DNA from 2 places in the Paenibacillus sp. JT22N15 genome. Region 2 is predicted to be linked to the other one. Evidence: a T-box and tRNA genes for the amino acid it is inferred to sense, from the RefSeq annotation. Region 2 holds a T-box; the other holds one or more tRNA genes.
What was found. A T-box is a leader RNA that pairs with one kind of tRNA and senses whether it is charged. The one in region 2 lies ahead of AC50X8_RS27670 (valine--tRNA ligase), so its partner is inferred to be a tRNA-Val.

Region 1 (11,262 bases), on a different contig from region 2:
GTGCGAGATTCACTGATCCCGAGATTGCTGCTGCTATCTCCGCAGACACGGCTGCAGGAATCGTTGCATGCAGCCAAGCTATGACGCAATCGTTAAGGGAAGATATTGGTGCATTATTCGCTAAATATCATCTCTCGAAGACAGGTATTGCTGTTCGTATTTTGGAAATGAATAAAGAAAAAGGTTGGTTAATTCCCCCTCCGCTCCAATTAAAAAGACCTGAGCCAGTAAATGCTTAATTTTATCGATCCTGCTTTCATAAAGCAGGATCTTTCTTTTCAGATAAATGGTCATTTCCGTGGACTTCATAGCCCTGCGGGAATACTTTTTTCGCATATCCATGAACGTCATTCGTTTTAACCGTGCCCGACTTTACGTTTATATGCATGTGGGCTTTGCTCGCTACGTCTCTAATCCACGCCGCATTTTCGAATATTTCCTTGTCACTCATATCCGTGATGCGATCTAACTTTTTCAAAGTTTCCTGCCTGTTCATCTGTCGTTCCCTCCCATTTGTCACCTCACTTAGGGCGTTAACATACATTGTTATTGCCTACACACTTGAAAAGGATGGTAACGATTTGGATAATAGGATGGCATGGGAACATCATTTGAAATTAGCCTCTACGTATAAGATGCTTGCTGATAAATATGAATATATAGATCATCCGTTACACGTTTACTATGGAGGCGAATATAGAAAACATCTAAGTGAAGTTGAAAAGCATTTCCTTGCTATGCATCAGATGCACCCTTCTTGAGCGGCCAATAATGGCTGCTTTTCTTTTTTTACCCTCCTCTATGCACTTCATTATTCATTGTGTTGTATCGTTGAGTTGGCGGTAATTCTCGAATTCTCCGCCCTCACCTTCGCATACCGGACATTCAAATGCTGTATTGTCCAGTTCGTACAAAACGCCTGCTCCGTCGCATAAAAGGCAGTTCACAAATTTATTGCCTTCCGTCATGATCAGCCCGCCTAGTACCTGTTAGCCTTACTCTCGCCTGAACTGATTATAAAAATGACTCGCTGGCATCGTATGCTTGTCCGTGTCGTAATCGGTACGTCGGTAATGGATATCGCCGTCTACGTCCTCGTACATCGCGAATACCAGCTCGACGTCAGATATGCTCTCGAAAAAGTAATATAGCTTCTGTCGGATGTAGATTTTACGGCCCATCAGTATCCTTTAGCTTGATCATCCCAATTCCAAAGCCCCTGCTGCCCCTTGGCTGCTATCGGCCCTGCAAGCCGCCGAACCTCTGTAAGCTCCCATGCGTAACGGCCTTCCTCATACCAACCAAAATTGACTTCTGGCTTCCAGCATGAATTGCTAGTGCCCCCCGATGCTTCGTCGGCCAACCGCGCGTTTCGTATTGCTTGGCACCAATCGCGATTAGTGTCGCCCATGGCTGTATGATCGTAATAGCTTTCATTTTGTGCTCCACCTCCACAGCTAAAACCCCAATTTTACCCAATATATCAAATGCACAATCGAATCAATTAAACTTTGAATATAATAGATTAATTGACGGAAAGGAGATGATTTGAATGGGATACGAATATGCCAAAAAGAAAAAGGTTAAAGTTATATTTGTTAAACCTGGTCAAAAAATTCTTATTATCGGAAAGAAGCATTGGAAAAAGAAACCTCATTGCTAAGCTTGTGGAGTGCTTGCTCATACAAGCGCTCTTACATACTCGATCCGGACTATCATTTTAAGCTTGCTCCTTTCCCCTCTATAGGGGGTTATAATTGCAGCATCTGCTGAACGTTAGCCGTCCGGCGTTCAGCTATTTCCACGTATTGCGGCCCGATCTCGATGATCGTACATTTTCGCCTGTGTTTATGCACCACTTCTAAACTCGTGCCACTCCCGCCGAATGGATCAAATACCTTGTCGCCAACCGAGCTGCCTGTTCCACACGGAGCGTTTATTCCGGAAGCCAAAATACTTCACATCTACTCTATCTTCTCTATGCTGCTTGCTCTTACCAGGCACGTCTCCTTCATTAACCTTTCGAGCAAAACTGTATGCCGCACCTACTGCCTTCATGGTCCCGTTCGTTTTGGCGCCTCCGTTTGCGCGATTTGATCCAGCTTGCCCCTCGAAATCCTGTGACAATCCCACAATGCTAGATGCTGCCATTGGTTCCTTAATCGCTTCGGCGTTGTAGTAATATTTTTCCGATTTTGACATGAGGAACACGTATTCATGAGCCTTTGTAGGGCGATCCCTGACGCTCTCCGGCATGCAGTTAGGCTTATGCCAAATGTTGTCCATTCTGAGATACCAGCCGTCTGCTTGGAGCGCGAATGCCACACTTCACGGTATGCCTATTAAATCTTTTGGCTTAATACCCTTATTAACAGAAACTCGGCAGCGCGAGCCGCCCTTTTTGGGATTTGCTGGGTCTGGCCAATTCTGATCGGCGCTATTAGGCCTAGATGCATAACTATCACCGTAATTAAGCCACAGTGTCCCATCGTCCCGCAACAGGCGCCATACTTCCCGAAATACATGCACCGTATGAGCCACAAACATTTCCGGCGTAGGATCCAGCCCTAGACAACCGCGCCATGCTGGTACTGGTACCGTCACCGCAGGCAAGCCGGGCATGGGAGTATAAGTCACTTCCGGCCAATCGCTCGGCGGTATACCATAATCCCGCAGCCCCCAATACGGAGGCGACGTGACGCATACCTGAAACTGCCCTGCCTCCATAACAGGCACAACAATGATGTTGTCGCCCTGTATGATCATTGCTTGTCCTCCTCTCTGTATGGAGCTATAGCCCCGTGCTGCAGGTCGTTTTTACTACCCATGATGCAAAACACGCACGACAAACGCTCATTGCCAACAGCGTAAGCCCAGAAAGGCTTTTGTCCAGCATCCGCAATTGCTTGGAATACCTCTGCTGTCTTCCATTCGAAAATCGGCATCCAGTCCCACACGTCGCGGTGTCCACAGCTCTCAGCAGCGTTATAGCGGAACGGCTCCTTCTTCGCTCTGGCCGTTGATTCAGCAGCCCGAATACCCATGCAGTTGACGGCGATTTTAAGACCACGGTCCTTGAGATAGTGCCTGATAAACTTCATAATCGGCGCCCGTTTTAAATCGCTGGTACATTGCCTGTGTTTAGCTGACGGCCACATACCGCGGGCATCGACCATTTCAAGAAAATCTTTATTTGCTTTAACTACAAATACCTCATGGCTTGTGTTTTCAAGGATATGATCTTGAACCCCCTGCCACTCCACGCAGCCCAGATCAGCATGGACCACGACAATCTGATGGGCAGGAACTATGACCTTTAGGTGGTCGTACATGGCTTGACTATCCTTACCGCCGCTATGGCTGCAGAAGAATATTGCTCCTTCGTCGATTAAAGCCTGAATTACCAAAACTCTCACCTCGTTTCTATGCTGTATGGAGCTATAGGGCTTAAAACAATCTAGCTACACTTCTGGAGCGATGCCCCTTATATTGGTGTTTTGAACAAACACATTATTTTTTCAGGCTTGGTAAGAATAAGAAAGAACGACCAAATACAAGGAGTGATAAAATGCCAAAGGTAGACGTCGATGTACCAGGTGTACCTGGAGTTTATGTCGAATTTGAAGGTGACGTCGAAGAGGTTAAGGCTTCATTGTTCGTTTTAGGACAGGAGGTTGGTCATAGAACAATCAATGTTGATCCAACTCGTAGTGATGGATATAGCTATTACAGTGAAGAGTCGGGAGCACCCGGCGGTTTTAATTTAAAATTAGAAGTATGGGTGCATTGGGCAACACGCGTATTGACCCTTGTTGTTTTGTATAAAAGCCCTCTGGGAAAAGGAAAAACAGAAAATAGAACGACATGGTAAGCAATCCTAATCGTTTTAAACCCAATTTCCGAGTCTGTAAAATATTCTGTGTAAACTCTCAAACCCGATTACAATAGAAGAAAGGCTGGTTTGAGAGGATGGCACCGATGGCGAGATTCAATAAGGAACAAGTGAAGGCATTTGTGAAGGAAAACAACCTCAAAACGAGGGAAGATGTGCAGTCGGCCTTGAAGGAGCTATTTGCAGAGACGCTGCAATCCATGCTAGAGGCTGAGCTCGACACGGAGCTGGGCTATGAGAAGCATGATGTGAAAAGCAAAGCGACACGTAATAGCCGTACCGGGAAAACGAAAAAGACGGTAACGAGCGAGTACCGCGAAATGGAGATAGCCGTGCCTCGTGGTCGTCATGGTGAGTTTGAGCCCGTTATTGTAAAGAAGCATCAGTCCACCGTCACCGGTATTGAAGACCAAATCATCGCGATGTACGCGAAAGGTGTCAGTACGAGGGATATTCAAGATCACCTCCATCATTTGTACGGAATAGACGTCTCACCAACCATGATTTCAAACGTGACGAACAAAATCGTCCCCCTCATTAAAGAATGGCAGAATCGGCCGCTGCAAGGCATCTACGCAGTCGTATTTATGGATGCGATTCATTACAAAGTGAAGCAAGACGGCGCCATTGTGAATAAGGCAGCCTACATGGTCATTGGCATCGATTTAGATGACAACAAGGACGTATTAGGCATGTGGATTGGGGAGCACGAGTCCGCTAAATTTTGGCTCAGTGTATTAAACGAGCTTAAAAACCGTGGTGTACAGGACACTCTGATCACCTGTGTGGATAACCTCACAGGCTTCTCCCAGGCCATCTCCGCCTGCTATCCGAACACCGAGATTCAGAAATGCATCATTCACCAAATCCGTAACTCCATCCGTTACGTCTCCTACAAGGATCTAAAAAATGATGTCAGTTACAATATTTATATCAGTCTCCAATTTTGAAACTGATTCTTTTTTCGTTTCACTCATACATGCTTTTCTCCTCTCTCTTACATTCGTCCCATTACTACCTAGAAGACCAAGTATTTCGAGTATCAACACTTAAATCATCTGCCGCCGCTGCAACGGTGGCTTTTTCATTGCTATCTGACATAATGAATGTTCCTCCTCTTATGATTACTATGGTTTGTAGTTATCTTCTTGTTCCCGCTTCCAATCATCCTCTCTTAACGTCAATGTTTCATCCGCTTTCATACTAAGACTTTCTCGGAGTCTCCGTTCAGCTGCCGCCACTTCTTCCGAAATGATTGTTTTTATGGATAACTCAATTGAAATACCCAGCTTACAGCCCCCTAAATCGTATTTTAAATACATTTTATAGGCAAAAAAATAAGCACACCTTTACATCCTATTTTAAATACAGTATTATGAGTTTGTCGTATTAATAATACTGTTTTATAGATCAGGAAATAAGACTCTCGGCTCGCCTTTTAGTCGGTCGCAAATTCTATTCATTAGTTTAACACTTGGATTTACACGACCGTATTCTAAGCTTCGGATATGATCAACATGTACTGATAACTCAGAAGCCAGTGCTTCTTGAGTCAACCCCTCATCAACCCTAGCTTTTTTGAGTTCGACTCTTTTCAATTTGTCACCACCTTGTTTATTCGTTGTGATCATCATGCATTGTATTTAAAATACAGTCAACAGTATTTTTAATACAATTTATTTCGGAAGGATGTAAAGTTATTATGTCACTAGGAAGCCGTATTAAAGTTCTAAGAAAATCCCTCAATCTTACACAAAAACAAATTGCGGATAAGTTAGGGATGGGCAATTCCAATTTCGGGCACATCGAAAATGACAGAGTAACGCCTACTAGCAAAGATTTAGACACCCTAGCGGAAATTCTCGGGACTTCTACGGATTACCTTTTAGGACGCGAGGAACAAATTCAAGCCCCTTCTTGGGCAACAGAAAACGACATTTTTGATTTAAAAAGGTTGTTAGAAGCTGATGGTGAAGTGCTATTTGATGGCGCGCCAATAAGTAAGGAAGACAAACTTAAAGCAAAAGAATTTCTAACAGTTCTTTTTTGGGAAAGTAAGAAGAAGCAAAATAAATAGCAAAAAAAATGCATAACACTCTATGATCTTGCGCTTCCACCGCTGCGAGGCGGTTTCTTATAGACAAAAAAGAACATACGTTCTGTTTAGGGGAATGAAATGCCAAAAGGTAGCATCGAAAAGAGAGGAGAAAACACTTGGAGATTACGAGTCGATTTATTAAATTTCACGGGCTACGACACAGTTCAGGTACTCTAATTTTAGAAGATGGCGAAGATGATGCAGCTAACTTTGATTCCCTTCTCATTGCGATTCAGCGTAGACTAGGGCATGCCAGGTTATCGACCTCAGCTGACACTTACATGCATATCACCAAAAAAGTTAGACAACGCACAGCGAATAAATTCGATAAATTTTCTAGAAAAAGTACACAAGATTGATCCTGAATAGTCTTATAAAATCAATTAGCAAAGAATCCGTCCCCAGAATGTCCCCAGATCGCTTTTCACTGACAGTAAGCAAAAAATTGAAAAAACCCAAGAAACCATATATAATGCGGCTTCTCAGGCTTTTTCTTTGTATGATCTGTAGTGGGCTCGAACCACTGACCCCTACCCTGTCAAGATAGTGCTCTCCCAGCTGAGCTAACAGATCGTATATTAGCGACGTTTATTAATATACCAAGCTTGAGCGGAAAAGTCAACCATTTTGCTATTATTTTTTTTGAGCTTCAAAAAAAGCTTCGTCCTCCAATCAACCGGAGAATGAAGCTTTTTGTTTTCAGCCTATGCTCCATTTCAGCTCGGGAATTGAACATTTCCCGGAACTATATAAGCGCCTGATGTACCGTTTGCTGGAAGTGCGGGAATCGTATCCAGAACCGCTTTCCCGCGAATATCGGTTATCCGAACCTGCAGCGGGCTTGTCCCCATGTTCGTGCCCAAGAAATGGTTATAGTCCATTTTCTCCAGATTGATCCACGCGCCAGCCTTCTTATATTCCATTTTCATGACCGGATAAAAATGATTGCGCACTTGAATCGCCGCCCACCACTGGCTGCTGCCTTCCTTCACCCGGTATGAAAAATTTCCGGTTATCGGCGCTTTCACGACTTTCCATGAAATATTGATTGTGCCTGCCGACATTTCCCCAATTTTAGCAAAAGCGTTTGGCGACAAGTCAAGCGCTCCCGGAGCGCCTTCCGGGTATAAATCGGTGACATAGACGACCGTTTTGCCCTTAGGCCCCGTAACCTCCAAGTAAGCGCCCGCAAGCGCCGCTTTGACCCCATTGTAATTCATATCAGTCGGATTTAAGGCCGTAATTTCCATATTCGGATTAATCGGATCAAGCAGTACTGCACCGCCCGAATATCCTGAGCCTGTATACGTCGCATAGCTTGTACGCACATCGTTCCAAGCTGCAAACGCCTGCACCGCCGGGTACAAAACGAACATCGCAAGACAAACGATTCCAAATTTGACTACACCGTGCTTTTTTTTCATAACAGAAACCTCCTCCACATTTTTGAAACCCTAAATCTACCAGTAGAGTCCATTCTAAGTGGTGAGGAGGAATATTTGCTAGCACTTTCGATACTTCTTTTCTAGCATTTTAATGACATTTCCCAACAAAACTAGACTTTATTCGTCAAAAACAAGGAGCATCTGCCGCTTCGGCTAGCTTGCGTTATTGTTCACCTTCATAATATCCATGAACGGAATTTTAGTAATTTCTTCACCTTTTGCTACGTGCACCAGCCTCGTCCGGGAATCCATTTTTACAATGAGTCCCGACACAGGCTCTTCCCAGTTCCACACCTCAAAAAGCAGCTCAATCCCCTCTTGATACGCTTCAACCAGGCGCTCTCCGAGCTCCTCCAATTCAAACTCATCCCTTGTCGGGCGCTTTGGTTTCTTTGCCATTACTTCCGTCTCCATTCTATGTTTTAGTACATGACCTTCATTTAACTCATGCCTTTTTCAACCCATCTTTAAATCATACCCTTTCTTCAAAGCATTTGTCATGGAGATTATGAAATTAGGCAAAAAAACATCCCCCTGCCATAACATGGCAAGGGGACGCTTCTTCTCTATTTTTAACTTAGAACGCATGGTTAAGGAAATACTGATTAGGTCAGGATGGAACTAAGCCGCTTCTATTACCACATACAGGAGCAAATGATGATAACCAATAGAATGAACAGTACAAGAATAGCGCCTGGGCTTGTGAAAGCACCGCCTACTTTATTTCCGCAGCCACCGTATCCTGGACCTACTCCTACATTTCCTACTTCATATCCCATTTCGTTGCTCATCTCCTTTTTTTAAGGTACACAGCATCATATGGTCAAAAGCCAAAAAGGGTTGGGCTTTCAGGCAAAATGGGTATTTGCCTCGATGGACGGGTGCCGCTGCTTCTTTTTTTAATTTTCCGTTTACATTACGTTCATTCCCAGATAACTAAACAGGTGCATACTGACTTTAAGCAGGAGGTGATTCACCCATGTATTATGAAGAAGATCGCGTACCGTTCGATGCGCCAGATGAAGTCATTGTCAAAGAGGAGAAAAAAGAATAAGGAAACGCCAAGGCTTCCCGGACACAATGGGAGCTTTTTTTATTTTATTTTCAGCTTCGTTTCAGTGCAGTTTCAGATGGTTAATCCATACTAGCAACATACTCCCTTTTAATATATTTTTGGGCCCGCTTGAATAGCGGGCTACTTTTTTGCCTATTTTCAAAAAAAATGATCAGATGGCCTTGAAATATAAATTTAATGTTGTTATCAGTTGGCATTCATTTTATTTTAAGGTTGGCTGCCTATACTAATCACATGACCCCCCACTATTTATATAGTTAATCCTTGACGACTCGCCTTCCGGCGGGTTCTTTTTTTTGCTTAAAGATGCGTGCGTGAATGGCCATTTATATCATAGAAAAAAGCATTAAGCTAAAAATCAGCTTCGTTTCATTTCTATTTAAGGTGCGAGGCGCATACTGACTTTACTCTCTTTTCGACATATATGGTTGTGACCCGCAGCGATGCGGGTTATTTTTTTTGCCTAATTGTATTCATCCCTCCGCCATGCTTGCCGATAATAAAGGTGGAGGTGGTGAATAATGGATATAGCAGCATTATCAACGTCACTTAGTCAAGCATCACTCGGCACGGCTGTATCGGTTCGCATGCTGGATATTGGCCAAGACCAAATGCAAGTGCAGGCACAAGGACTTATCAAAATGATGGAGCTCAGTGTAAATCCAAATGTCGGCAGCCTACTAGATATTAAAGTATAGGATAGGCAAGTGTGGAGCGGGAAGGTCAATCCTTCCCGTTTTTTCATGTTGGACAGAAAATAGTACGCTTGCTAATTAGCCTATAAGCGAACAAATGAATCGATTTTACTTCGTTCTGCAACAATAAAAGAAATAGCAACGTCTGGGATGATATAAGAAAGCGAAAAAAATAAAGAGGTGACTGGAAATGAAGAAAAAACCACTACTGTTAACCCTTATCTTGACCATGATGATGCTGACAATCGGACAAAGTGCCTGGGCCTTCAACGATGTCAAAAATGACCCGAATGCCAAAAAAATTGAAGCGCTCCAGCAGCAAGGCATTATTTCCGGGGACAAAGACGGCAATTTCCGCCCGCAGGGCAAACTGACTTATGCAGAGGGAATCTCCATGATTATCAAAGGACTTGAGCTTAACTTCGATCATATTCGTTTCATTAAGCAGCCGCTGGCAGCCGACTATTATACGAATATTAAAGATGACAAATGGTACTCCCAAGCTTTCATCATCGCCCATTTCTACGATCTTGGTGTAGCTAAAGATGTGAAAGCAAATGACGTGATGACTCGCGAGCAATTCGCGCAGCATTTGTTCAAAGCGATTGACAATAAAGTGACTTATGCCATGATTGAAATGTATGTGATGCTTAATGATGAGGCCGATGTAAATCCAGATTTTATGGGCAATATCCAAAAGCTGCTCCTCAGCAAAATCGCAACGCTTGACGCAAAGCAAAATTTTTACCCAACGGCTTCCATTAAACGCAGTGATGCTGCGGCATGGCTGCATGATGGAATTGCATTTATGAAGGAAATGAAGGAAAATGAAGCACCTGCTACGGGAAATGAGCCAACGGATAACCCTTTCACAGATGCAAGATTGACCGTTACGCCAGTCAATGCTGAAGTCAATAAAGTGACGGTAACAGCAACGGTGCCTCATCCAGGCTATGGCATTCAAATTTCCGGCATCACGTTTGATGGCGACCAAGCCACTATTAAGTTAGAGCGCACGGAGCCTAAACCCGATCAAATGTATCCCCAAGTGATTACAGAAGTACAGGTTACAACTTATGTAGATGCTAAATTCAAGCCCGTTCTTCCAACAGCCGCTAATGCCGTTTCAGGCAGCTCCGCTGCTGCTCCTGCGGGCAGCAATACGTCTGTCGCTTCCTAATAATTGAAGCTGAAGAGCTCCAGCTAAAACCATTTTAAAAAGCCGCTGAACTACGCGTAAGCCATTACGCAAGTTCAGCGGCTTTTGGTTTGTGAATGAATGCGGTTATACAGCTTGAAAAATTATAATGCCGGTATACTCCAATCGATTTCTCGCTCGCCCAGCTCGTTCAAATAACCATTTGCTTGCGAGAACGGCTTGCTGCCGAAAAATCCGCCACGGGCAGACAATGGACTAGGATGTACGGACGTAATGATTTTATGCTTGTCCGTGTCAATGAGCTCCAGCTTCTTCTGGGCGGGATTTCCCCATAAAATGAATACGACCGGACGCTCGCGTTCATTAAGCGCAGTGATGATACGGTCAGTGAAGGTTTCCCAGCCCTTCTTCTTATGCGAGTTGGCTGCGGCCGCTTCCACTGTCAGCACCGTATTTAGCAGCAGCACCCCCTGCTCTGCCCAAGCTCGCAGCGAGCCATGGGATGGAATCGGGCAGCCCAAGTCTGCATGAAGCTCCTTATATATGTTGCCCAGCGACCTTGGCACCGCAACTCCTGGCTGCACGGAGAAGCTCAGGCCATGCGCCTGGCCTTCTCCATGATAAGGATCCTGTCCTAAAATAACGACCCGCGTTCCTTCATAAGACGTGTAATTAAGCGCATTAAACACATCCTCCTGCTTCGGATAAACGGTTTTGGTGCTGTATTGCTCCGTCAAGAAAACTTCTAATTTCTTGAAGTAGGGCTGTTCAAATTCAAATTGCAGCTTAGCTGCCCAATCATTGTTCAACTGCTGAAACACCGCGTAGTCCCCTCTCTATGTATAACGTTATTTTCTCCCAAAATCTGCTTTAATTTCTCCCCATTCCTCAGTGTTCC
Region 2 (11,262 bases):
GGGAGCTGAAGGAGAAACGCTGGTCCAAATATGTAAGAAGGCTCCCCAGCCTTGATAAAATTGAGCGATATTCTGATCGCGCTGTCATTATCGGCGTTCCGCTGCTTGCTTTGTCGCTGTCGCTTGCAGTGACGCTGCTGCTCATTGAGGGGCGTTCGATGCTGCTGCTGGATTGGAAAGTTATTACTTCTTTCCTCGCTCTAATTGTATATATTATTTTTGTTGTAAATCGGTCGTTGCTTAATCGCACGAGCACACAGCTTGCAAAGCTGCATATTGTGGCGTTCAGCTTTCTAGTTCTCAATTTGCTGGCAAGCTACGTATCTAATTTTCATTAGAAGTTAGGTGAGGTTTATGAACGGCTACTATCCGGTCATGCTAAAGCTTCAGGGGTGCCGCTGCATCGTGGTCGGCGGCGGCCCGATTGCCGAGCGCAAGGTGCTAGGACTGCTTGAAGCGGGAGCCGATCAGGTGACGGTCATTGCGCTTGATTTCACTCCTCAGCTGGAGGAGCTTGCACGTGGCGGCCACATCGAGACAAAAGCAAGAGCTTATGCGAGCGGGGACGCGAAGGCGGCGCGGCTGCTGTTTGCCGCTACTGATCAGGCGGAGCTGAATTGCCAAATAGCGCTGGATGGCGAGCAGGCGGGCATTTGGGTTAATCGGGCAGATGAGGCCTCGGCTGGAACTTTTATTAATCCGTCGGTTGTGCGGCGCGGCGAGCTGGTCGTTGCCGTGTCGGCATCCGGGGCTAGCCCGGCATTGTCCTCACGTATTCGGGAGGAGCTGGCGCGGCAGTATGGTCCGGAATATATCGGCAGCACAGCTAGGCTGAAAGAGCTTCGTGAACGGGTGAAGCTCACCATTGGCGACCGCAGGCTGCGCAGCGAAGTACTGAAGCTTGCGGCGTGCGAAGCTCCAAGACAAAGCGAGGAAGACGGCGATATAGACGTATGGATTGAGCGGCTCATCGCAGCAACTGACAGGAGGAATACATAAATGGCAGCAAACAATAAGGATAAGCGTACCATTATTGTCGGAACCCGCCAAAGCGCACTCGCGCTTACGCAAACGGGACAAGTGATTGACGAGCTGAAACGAATCAGCGAGCAGCATGGCTTTGACTATTCGTTTGAAATTCGAAAAATCGTCACAAAAGGCGATCAAATTCTTGATGTGACCTTATCGAAGGTTGGCGGTAAAGGATTATTCGTCAAGGAAATCGAGCAAGCGCTGCTGGATGGCGAAATCGATATGGCGGTTCACAGCATGAAGGATATGCCGTACGAGCTGCCTGAGGGATTAATGAATGGTGCGATTCCGAAACGCGTGGATCCGCGGGATTGCCTCATTATGAAGCAGGGCGAAAGTCTCGCTGATTTGCCGCAAGGCGCAAAGGTTGGGACGAGCAGTCTGCGCCGTTCCTCTCAGCTCAAAAACTTGCGCCCTGACCTAGTCGTGGAATCCATTAGAGGCAACATTGATTCCCGGATTCGCAAGCTGGAAACGGAAGGCTTCGATGCGATCGTTCTAGCTGCAGCCGGGCTTAGCAGAATGGGCTGGGGAAACCGCATATCTGCCTTTTTGCCGGAAAAGGTGTCTGTGCCAGCTGTTGGGCAAGGCGCGCTTGGCATTGAATGCCGGGGGAATGACGGGCAGATTCGTGAGCTGCTTGATTTATTTAATGACAGCGAAACCGCTTATGCGGTTCGGGCCGAGCGGAGCTTTCTCGGCGCGCTCAATGGCGGCTGCCAAATTCCGATTGGCGCCCATGCGGTTGTGCATAAAGGGGCAGACGGCACGCTGGAAGGCGCTGAGCTGGAGCTGACGGGAATTGTAGGATCGGCGGATGGAGCAGTGCTGCTGAAGGAAATCAAGACAGGCAGCGATCCAGAGGTGCTGGGCAAGGAAGTGGCCGCAGCGCTCATAGCAAGAGGAGCGGACCGCATTTTAGCGGAAATCGGGGGATCGTAGTGATGGGGAAAGGTATCGTTTATTTGGTTGGGGCGGGTCCGGGTGACGCCAAGCTGATTACGCTGCGCGGCTTGGAATATTTGAAGAAAAGCGATGTTGTCGTCTATGACCGCTTGGCAAGCCCAAGGCTGCTTGCGCATATGAAGCCGGGTGCCGAGAAAGTATACGTAGGCAAGCTTCCCGATCGCCACACGATGAAGCAGGAGGAAATTAACCAGCTGCTTGTGGACCTTGCTTTGCAAGGCAAGGTGGTGACGCGGCTTAAGGGCGGCGATCCGACGATTTTTGGCCGCGTAGGCGAGGAAGCGGGACTGCTTAAGGAAAACGGCATAGGTTTTGAAATCGTGCCGGGCATTACTTCGGCGATCGCTGTGCCTGCTTATGCTGGCATTCCGGTTACGCATCGTGATTTTGCATCCTCCCTTTCGATCATAACGGGACACGAAAGCCCCGATAAGCTGGATCGCTCGATTTATTGGGACAAAGTAACGAATGCGACAGGAACGCTTATTTTTCTGATGGGCGTAGCCAAGATTGGTTATATTGCCGATCAGCTCATGAAGCATGGCAAGCCTGACACAACGCCAGTTGCACTGGTGCGCTGGGGAACGAGGGTCGAGCAGCAGACGGTTGTCGGCACGCTTGCTACGATCGAGCAAATTGTGCGCGAGGCGAATTTTCAGCCGCCGGCTGTCATTGTCGTTGGCGATGTCGTGCTGCAGCGCGAGCAATTGCAGTGGTACGAAAGCAAGCCGCTGTTCGGTACGCGCGTACTGGTGACGAGAGCGAGAGCACAGGCAAGCGAGCTGGCTGACCTGGTAGATGAGCTGGGCGGTGAGCCATGCGAATACCCTGTCATTGATATCCGCGAGCCTGAGGAGGCCGCAGCGGTCGCTACGCTGCGCGCTGCGCTTTCGGAAGCGGAGCAATATAGCTGGCTGATGTTCACGAGCGTAAACGGCGTGGACTATTTCTATCGTTGGCTGCGGCGTTTCGGAATCGATATTCGGCGCTTCCATAAGGCTAGAATCGCGGCCGTTGGCCCGAGAACAGCCGAAGCGCTGGAAAATCGCGGGCTGACTGCCGAGCTGCTGCCGGCCAAGTTTCAGGCAGAAGGGCTGCTGGAGCAGCTTGCAGGAGAGCTGCAAGCTGGCGAGCGGGTACTGCTGCCGCGCGGTGATTTGGCACGCGAGGTGCTGCCGCGCGAATTGGCGGCCAAGGGGCTGCTGCCAACGGAAATCGACGTGTACGAGACGGTACTTGCCGATACGCAGGATGATCAGGTGCTGGAATGGATCGACGAGAAGCAGATTCATATGATTACGTTCACCAGTTCCTCGACCGTAACGAATCTGCTGGAGAAGCTGCGCCGCAGCGGCATTAGCGATCCTGTACAGGCGATATTGGACATTCCGGCGATCAGCATAGGGCCGCTGACGTCAGCTACGATGAAGGAAGCAGGCTTGCGTGTAGCCGCAGAGGCCGAGCAGGCGACTATACCATCGCTTATCGATGCGATGATTAAGTTCCGCAGCGCGGAACGGGGATAAGGCATTATTATTTTAATATAAGCATTTATAAGTTGAGGCAAGGGCACAAGCTGTAATTGGCGCGACACAAGCTTCACAAAACAGTTGGAGGAGGAATGGAAGATGGCATTTCCTGTCGTAAGACATCGGAGATTGCGGCAATCCGCCGCTCTTCGCAGTATGGTGAGGGAAACGGCGCTTTCTGCTAATGATTTTATTTATCCGATTTTTGTGACGGTGGGCACGAACGTGAAGGAAGAAATCACATCGATGCCGGGCGTTTATCATTTTTCATTAGACCGCTTGGAAGAGGAGATCAGGGAAGTTGTTGCTCTAGGCATTCCATCCGTCATGCTGTTTGGCGTTCCTGCTGCGAAGGATAGCGAAGGCACTTCCGCATTTGCTCCTGACGGTATTGTGCAAGAGGCTATTCGTGCTGTAAAGGGCTGGGCGCCTGAGCTGCTCGTTGTAGCAGATACTTGCCTATGCCAATTTACTGATCATGGTCATTGCGGCCTTATCCATGTGCATGAGCGTACAGGCAATGCAGAGGTCGATAACGATGCTTCGCTGGTACAGCTCGTTCGCACAGCGGTTTCACAAGCTGAGGCAGGCGCGGATATGATCGCTCCGTCCAACATGATGGACGGCTTCGTTGGCGCTATTCGCGAAGGTTTGGATGAAGCGGGCTTTACTCATATTCCGATTTTGTCCTACTCGGTCAAATATGCTTCAGCTTTTTATGGCCCGTTCCGCGAAGCGGCACATTCAACACCGCAATTCGGCGACCGCAAGACGTATCAGATGGACCCTGCCAATGCGCGCGAAGCGCTGCGGGAAGCGGAGTCCGACGTCGTTGAAGGAGCGGATATGCTGATGGTTAAGCCAGCGCTTGCGTATATGGACGTTATTCGCCTGCTGAAGGAGCATTTTGATCTGCCAGTGGCGGCGTACAATGTGAGCGGCGAATATGCAATGGTAAAAGCGGCAGCGGCAAATGGCTGGATTGACGAGCGCGCTGTCGTATTGGAGACGCTGACCGGAATGAAGCGCGCGGGCGCGGACATTTTGATTACGTACCATGCGAAGGATGCTGCACGTTGGTTGAAAGGGGCTGAATAGTTGATGAGTCATTCATCTTCAGGCAGAAGCGATATTCGCTCACGCGAGGCATTTGCGCGGGCCAAGCAAGTGATTCCGGGCGGCGTGAACAGTCCGGTTCGCGCTTTTAAATCCGTAGGATTGAATCCGGTTTATATGGAGCGCGGCCAAGGCAGCCGCGTATTTGATATCGACGGCAACAGCTACATCGATTATGTTGCTTCATGGGGACCGCTCATTATGGGCCATGCGCATCCAGAGGTCGTTGAAGCGATCAAGCGTACCGCGGAAAAAGGCACCAGCTTTGGGGCGCCAACGGAACTGGAGACGCTGATGGCGGAGCTTGTGTGCGAGCGTGTGCCTTCGGTAGATGTGGTCCGGATGGTCAACTCCGGCACGGAAGCGACAATGAGCGCCTTGCGTCTCGCTCGCGGGTTTACGAAGCGCAGCAAAATCGTCAAGTTTGAAGGCTCATACCACGGACATGCCGACAGCCTGCTCATTAAAGCGGGTTCCGGTGTGGCGACGCTTGGCTTGCCGGACAGTCCCGGCGTTCCGGAAAGCATTGCCTCCCAGACGATTACGGTGCCTTACAATGATATCGAGTCGATCAAGCTCGTATTTGAAAAGTACGGCGAGGAAATTGCCTGTGTCATCGTCGAGCCGATTGCCGGAAACATGGGCGTTGTCCCGCCGCTTCCGGGCTTTCTGCAAGGACTGCGCGACATTACGGAGCAATACAGCAGCCTGCTTATTTTTGATGAAGTGATGACGGGCTTTCGTGTCCACTACAGCAGTGCGCAAGGTCTGTATGGCATTAAGCCGGATATCACTTGCTTCGGCAAGGTGATTGGGGGCGGACTGCCTGTCGGCGCATACGGCGGCAGACGCGATCTGATGGAGCTTATGGCGCCGAGCGGTCCGATTTATCAGGCGGGCACGCTGTCAGGCAACCCGCTGGCGATGGCTGCTGGTTATACGACGCTCAAGCTGCTGACACCGGAAACGTATGAGCTGCTGGAGCGCCAAGCGGTCCGATTGCAGCGCGGCTTTGAAGCGAATGCGCAGGCGGCTGGCATTGCTTCCACGATCAACCGTGTCGGCTCGATGGTTTGCCCGTTTTTCACCGAAACGCATGTCATTAATTACGATACAGCCAAAACAGCGGATTTAGAGCGCTTCAAGGTGTATTTTGCCGCTATGCTGGAGCTTGGCGTGAGCGTCGCTCCATCGCAGTTCGAAGGCATGTTTGTGTCAGCTGTCCATACCGATGAAGATATTGATGCAACGATTGCTGCAAACAGGGCTGCTTTGAGCAGGTTGTAGTTCTAGCAAGCAGCAATTTAGGCGATTGCATTCGAAAATAGGAGGTTTCATTCCATGCCAATGCTTCACTATAAGCGGGCGGGGGAGTGGCTTGAGCTCGATTGGCAGCAGCTGTCAGAAGGCTCATGGTCTGCACCAAATTATGACGGGCAACCTGGAGAACGCACCGGAACATTAGAGGCCGGCAGTCATCCGCATCAAGTGCGGCAGTGGCTGCTGGCCCGTTCTCTTTTTCCAGAAAAATGGATCAATCGGCTGTTCTCCGTTGGCGGAATCCGCTTTGATGGGCAGCGTCTGGGCTTGCTCGCCTTTCCCGCTGCGGACCCGCTTAGCGATCCCTTGTATCGTCAAGCGAGGCTGTCGCAAGGCAATCCCGTTCCAACCGTTCTTTTCGAGGATGATTTTTGCCTCGTGCTTTATAAGGAGGCAGGGATGCCTGTGCATGGCACAGGTGCCAATCAGGCGGGAACGCTGGATGAAGCGGCGGCTCGTCATATGCTGCTGCAAGGAGATCCGCTGCCTGTCCGTCATATCCATCGTCTCGATGATGATACATCGGGCCCCGTGCTTTATTCCAAAAATGATTTCGCCCAGTGGAAGCTGGACGAAGCGATGCGCCGCAAGGCGATCGACCGCCGCTATATGGCGTTTGTTCAAGGACGGCTGCGTCCGCCTGCGGGAACCGTTGACGCTCCGATTGGCAAGGACCGCCATCATCGCTCCAGACGGCGTGTGACCCAGGGCGGCGATGCCGCTGTTACCCATTATGAAACGGCCGAGATGTATGCCGGAGCGACGCTGGTCCGTTTGCAGCTGGAGACGGGACGTACGCATCAAATACGCGTCCATATGAGCCACTTGGGCCATCCCCTGATTGGGGATTCGCTTTATGGCGGCTCTGTGCAGCTGCTGAAGACGCAGGCGCTGCATGGCGAACGCCTTATTTTTGCCCACCCGTGGACAGATTCGCCTGTGGAAGTTGCGGCGCCAGAGCCCGCTTGGCTTCCCGAATTGCGAGCTAAATTATAGCCTCTGCAAAAGATAGTCATGCTCTCCCCCCTTTGCCCATATAGATAATTAGTGAGAGTAGCATTTTTAGCCCAAGCATTGTCTAAGAGACTGCGACGAAATGGGTCAGTATAGGGAGGGAGGACTTGAGCGTGACGGATCAAACGAAAGGCTTGCGCTTTGACGTGTATGAACGCGTGCATCTGTCGGATGAAGTTGCCGATATCGATGAACTGGAAGAAATTGAGCTTGTGCCTCGCATTCAGGTTGTTGAGCAGGGGGACCATGCGGTTTTGAAAGGCCAGCTGCTACTAAGCGGGGTATATCGCAGTACGAACGAAGCCGCTCCGCTTCAGGCATTGGAGCATTTCATTCCCGTCGAAATTACGATGCCGATGAACCGGATTTCACGGCTGGACGATGTGACGGTGGAAATTGATAATTTTGACGTGGATTTGCTTTCCTCGCGAACGCTTAACATTACCGGTGTGTTGTCGCTGCGCGGCATTCTTGTGGAGCCGCAGCAGGAAGTGGAGGAAGCGTGGCGCGAGGAGCCATTCACCGTCGTCCATGATCGCGTAGATACGAGCCAGGCTTCGTACGATGAGGAGCTTCAGCGTAGCGGCGGCGAACCATTTGCTGCTGACGAGGCGCAGGTGGCGGACCAGGCCGCTTATGGGCTGCAAGCTGAACCCTATTTTGCTGGACAGGAAGGACAATTGCCTTTCAGGGGGGAGCAGGAACAGAATCAAGGTTATAATGAGGCACAAGAGTATAATGAGGCACAAGAGTATAATGAGGCTCAAGTGTTTATTGGGGCTCAACAGTTCGCTGAGTCTGAATCCGAGATTGAGGCTTACAATGCTAGTAATGCATATAATGAGCGGACGTATGAAGCGGCTGATGAAAGCGAGGAAGCAGAAGGGCCGAAGGCTGGCGTTACGATCTCGCCTTCGCCGCGTGACGCAGGCTGGTCAGCAGCAGAGTGGTTTCAGGGGCAGGATCATTCCGGGGCACAGCCGAACTTTAACGCTAATTTCAATCCACCGCCTGCTTTTGCACAGCAGCCAGCCGTAACTGGGCTTGGTCATGGCATTGCGCAGGAAAGGCAGCAGGGAGCTTCTGCCTATCAACAGGCGGAGGACTTTGGCTGGAGCCCAGGGGGACAACCGCAGCAGGCAGAGGAAACTTACATTCCGGCGGGGGCAGAGCAAAGCAGCTACGACACATCCCCGTGGCAGGATAGCGAGCTGGAGCGTTTGAACGAATGGCAGGAGGCGGAGGAAGCTGGTGCGGAGCAGCAAGCGGAGCCGGAGAAGCAGGAGATGCGCATTGCCTTTGGCAGCAAGGCGCCGGAAGCAACTGGAGCTCCTGCATCAGGCGTCGGGCTTGTGACGCTGCTGCAAACGAGCAAGCGCGAGCAATTAGCGCGGCAGGCTGAGCAGGAGGCGGCGGATTATGCGCTTGAGCAGACGAAGGCTCAGCAGCCGGCAGGCGATGAAATCGAGTGGCGCAATTTATTTTTGAAGCAATCCGATGAGCATGAATTCCGTAAAATCCGGGTATGCATCGTGCAGCGCGACGAGACGCTGGAGTCCATTGCAGTGCGCTACAGCTTGAACCCGCGTGAGATTTTGCTGTACAACGGCTTGAATGAGTCGGCGGTATCGGAAGGGCAGCTGCTTTATATTCCGTAGCAGCAGGCTGTTAAATAAAAGGAGCTTTGACCTGTGAAATAACAGTCAAAGCTCTTTTTTATGTGCCCAGCAAGTATAAAAGAGCTTGAATGTGCCTTGTTGTTTGACTTTTTTTCACAAAGAGGGTATTATTAAATAAATATGTCTTAAAGTCAACGAACGACGTTGAAGGGGAAGAGTACGCAGCCAAGCCTTCAGAGAGCGGAGCCGTTAGTGCTGAGAGTTCCGCAGGATTTTACTCGTACAAGTCGCCCTGGAGTTGCTTGAATCAAGCGGATTGTTATTCGTTAATTCAAGCCGGCCACAGCCGTTATCTGTTTGAGTGCCGTGCAGCTGCAAGACGCGCGGAACAAAGGTGGTACCACGGAAGCTAACCTTTCGTCCTTTGCTATAAGGGCGGAAGGTTTTTTTGTATTCAAAATTAAAGTAATGATGCCATTATGCGATATGTGGAGGATGGAGCTTATGTCTGAAAATCAAACGACGCCGGCGATGCCGACGACCTACGACCCGAAAGCTGCTGAACTGAAGTGGTATGACTTCTGGATGGATGGAAAATTTTTTGAAGCGGGCAAGCGCCCGGAAGCCAAGACCTATACGATCGTTATTCCCCCGCCGAATGTAACGGGAATTTTGCACATTGGGCATGCGCTCGATTTCACTTTGCAGGATATTCTCATCCGCTTTAAGCGGATGCAGGGCTTTGATGCTTTGTGGCTGCCAGGAACGGACCACGCAGGCATTGCGACACAGACGAAAGTGGAGCAGAAGCTCCGCGAGCAAGGACAATCCCGCTACGATCTGGGACGCGAGGCTTTTTTGGAGCAGGTCTGGGATTGGAAGGAGCAATATGCGGGAACGATTCGCGGCCAATGGGCAAAAATGGGGCTGTCGCTTGATTATTCGCGCGAACGATTCACGCTTGATGAGGGGCTGTCGAAGGCTGTGCGCGAGGTGTTTGTACAGCTTTACAAGAAGGGCCTCATTTACCGCGGCAAAAAAATCATCAACTGGGATCCGGCTGCTAGAACGGCTTTGTCCGATATTGAGGTTGAGCATAAAGAGCTGAACGGTCATTTGTATCATTTGCAATATCCTTTGAAGGACGGCTCAGGGCATATTACGGTTGCGACAACGCGTCCGGAAACGATGCTGGGCGATAGCGCGGTTGCCGTTCATCCTGAAGATGAGCGATACCAGCACCTCATTGGTCAAATGATCGTATTGCCGGTCATTGGACGCGAGATTCCGATTATTGGCGACGAATACGTTGACAAGGAATTTGGCTCCGGCGCTGTAAAAATTACGCCTGCCCATGATCCGAATGACTTCGAGGTTGGCCTTCGTCATGATTTGCCGCAAATTATCGTTATGGACGAGTCCGGCAAGATGAATGCGGAAGCTGGCCCTTATGCGGGACTGGACCGTTTCGACTGCCGCAAGCAGCTCGTGAAGGATTTGCAGGAGCAGGGCGTGTGCGTTCAAATCGAGGATCACGTGCATCAGGTTGGCCACAGCGAGCGCAGCGGTGCGGTCGTTGAGCCGTATTTGTCCACGCAATGGTTCGTTGAAATGAAGCCGCTCGCGGAGCAGGCGATTAATGCGCAAAAATCCGGCGAAGGCGTAAACTTCGTTCCAGACCGTTTTGAGAAAATTTATTTGCAATGGATTGAAAATGTACATGACTGGTGTATTTCCCGCCAGCTGTGGTGGGGACACCGTATCCCTGCTTGGTATTGCGACGCTTGCGGTGAAATGCATGTTTCCGACGAAGACGTAACGAGCTGTTCTTCTTGTGGCAGCACGGAGCTGCGCCAGGACGAGGATGTTTTGGATACATGGTTCAGCTCGGGTCTATGGCCATTCTCGACGCTTGGCTGGCCAGAGCAAACCGAGGACTTAAAACGCTTCTATCCGACGAATGTTTTGGTGACGGGCTATGACATTATCTTTTTCTGGGTATCTCGAATGATATTTACTGCACTGGAGTTCACAGATCAAAAGCCGTTTAAGGACGTGCTGATTCATGGTCTTGTACGCGATGCGAACGGCAATAAAATGTCCAAGTCGCTTGGCAACGGCGTCGATCCGCTCGAAGTCATTGAACAGTACGGCGCAGATGCGATGCGTTATATGCTATCGACAGGCAGTACACCGGGGCAGGATTTGCGCTTCCGCTTTGAAAAGGTGGAGCAGTCGCGCAACTTTGCCAATAAAATTTGGAATGCGTCGCGCTTTGCACTGATGAATTTGGAAGGCTTCACCGCAAGCGACATTAATATTACCGGCAAGCTGGGTACGGCGGATCGCTGGATTTTGCACCGTCTTAACGAAACCGTTCGCGAAGTAACCCGCTTGATGGACAACTACGAGTTCGGAGAAACGGGCCGCCAGTTGTACAACTTCATTTGGGATGACCTATGCGACTGGTACATCGAGTTTGCGAAGCTTAACCTTTATGGCAGCGATGAAGAAGCGAAACAAGCGACTAAATCGGTACTCGCTTATGTGCTTGATCGCACGCAGCGTCTGATTCATCCGTTTATGCCTTACATCAGTGAGGAAATTTGGCAGCATCTGCCGCATGAAGGCGAGACGATTACGCTTGCAGCATGGCCGGAATACGA

Region 1: it has a tRNA-Val gene. The T-box ahead of AC50X8_RS27670 (valine--tRNA ligase) is inferred to sense a tRNA for this amino acid. The anticodon was not compared.

The regions. Positions count from the first base shown of each region.
Region 1 covers NZ_JBXENV010000028.1:6,643-17,904, forward strand. The annotation lists gene AC50X8_RS31795 (DUF3231 family protein) at 1-239, shown strand, start outside; gene AC50X8_RS31800 (hypothetical protein) at 257-496, opposite strand; gene AC50X8_RS31805 (hypothetical protein) at 816-968, opposite strand; gene AC50X8_RS31810 (hypothetical protein) at 996-1,181, opposite strand; gene AC50X8_RS31815 (ASCH domain-containing protein) at 1,237-1,437, opposite strand; gene AC50X8_RS31820 (DNA methyltransferase) at 1,752-1,952, opposite strand; gene AC50X8_RS31825 (DNA methyltransferase) at 1,891-2,286, opposite strand; gene AC50X8_RS31830 (hypothetical protein) at 2,329-2,766, opposite strand; gene AC50X8_RS31835 (phosphoadenosine phosphosulfate reductase domain-containing protein) at 2,763-3,407, opposite strand; gene AC50X8_RS31840 (hypothetical protein) at 3,569-3,871, shown strand; partial or broken gene AC50X8_RS31845 (IS256 family transposase) at 3,979-4,800, shown strand; gene AC50X8_RS31850 (helix-turn-helix transcriptional regulator) at 5,296-5,526, opposite strand; gene AC50X8_RS31855 (helix-turn-helix domain-containing protein) at 5,595-5,969, shown strand; tRNA gene AC50X8_RS31860 (tRNA-Val) at 6,491-6,563, opposite strand; gene exlX (expansin ExlX) at 6,707-7,366, opposite strand; gene AC50X8_RS31870 (YolD-like family protein) at 7,589-7,834, opposite strand; gene AC50X8_RS31875 (hypothetical protein) at 8,071-8,226, opposite strand; gene AC50X8_RS31880 (YjfB family protein) at 9,032-9,208, shown strand; gene AC50X8_RS31885 (S-layer homology domain-containing protein) at 9,396-10,385, shown strand; gene AC50X8_RS31890 (uracil-DNA glycosylase) at 10,508-11,185, opposite strand; gene rnhA (ribonuclease H) at 11,213-11,262, opposite strand, start outside.
Region 2 covers NZ_JBXENV010000017.1:133,847-145,108, forward strand. The annotation lists gene ccsA (cytochrome c biogenesis protein CcsA) at 1-338, shown strand, start outside; gene AC50X8_RS27635 (precorrin-2 dehydrogenase/sirohydrochlorin ferrochelatase family protein) at 355-999, shown strand; gene hemC (hydroxymethylbilane synthase) at 1,000-1,974, shown strand; gene cobA (uroporphyrinogen-III C-methyltransferase) at 1,977-3,524, shown strand; gene hemB (porphobilinogen synthase) at 3,627-4,625, shown strand; gene hemL (glutamate-1-semialdehyde 2,1-aminomutase) at 4,629-5,930, shown strand; gene AC50X8_RS27660 (RluA family pseudouridine synthase) at 5,985-6,959, shown strand; gene AC50X8_RS27665 (LysM peptidoglycan-binding domain-containing protein) at 7,091-8,635, shown strand; T-box leader at 8,792-9,024, shown strand; gene AC50X8_RS27670 (valine--tRNA ligase) at 9,101-11,262, shown strand, end outside.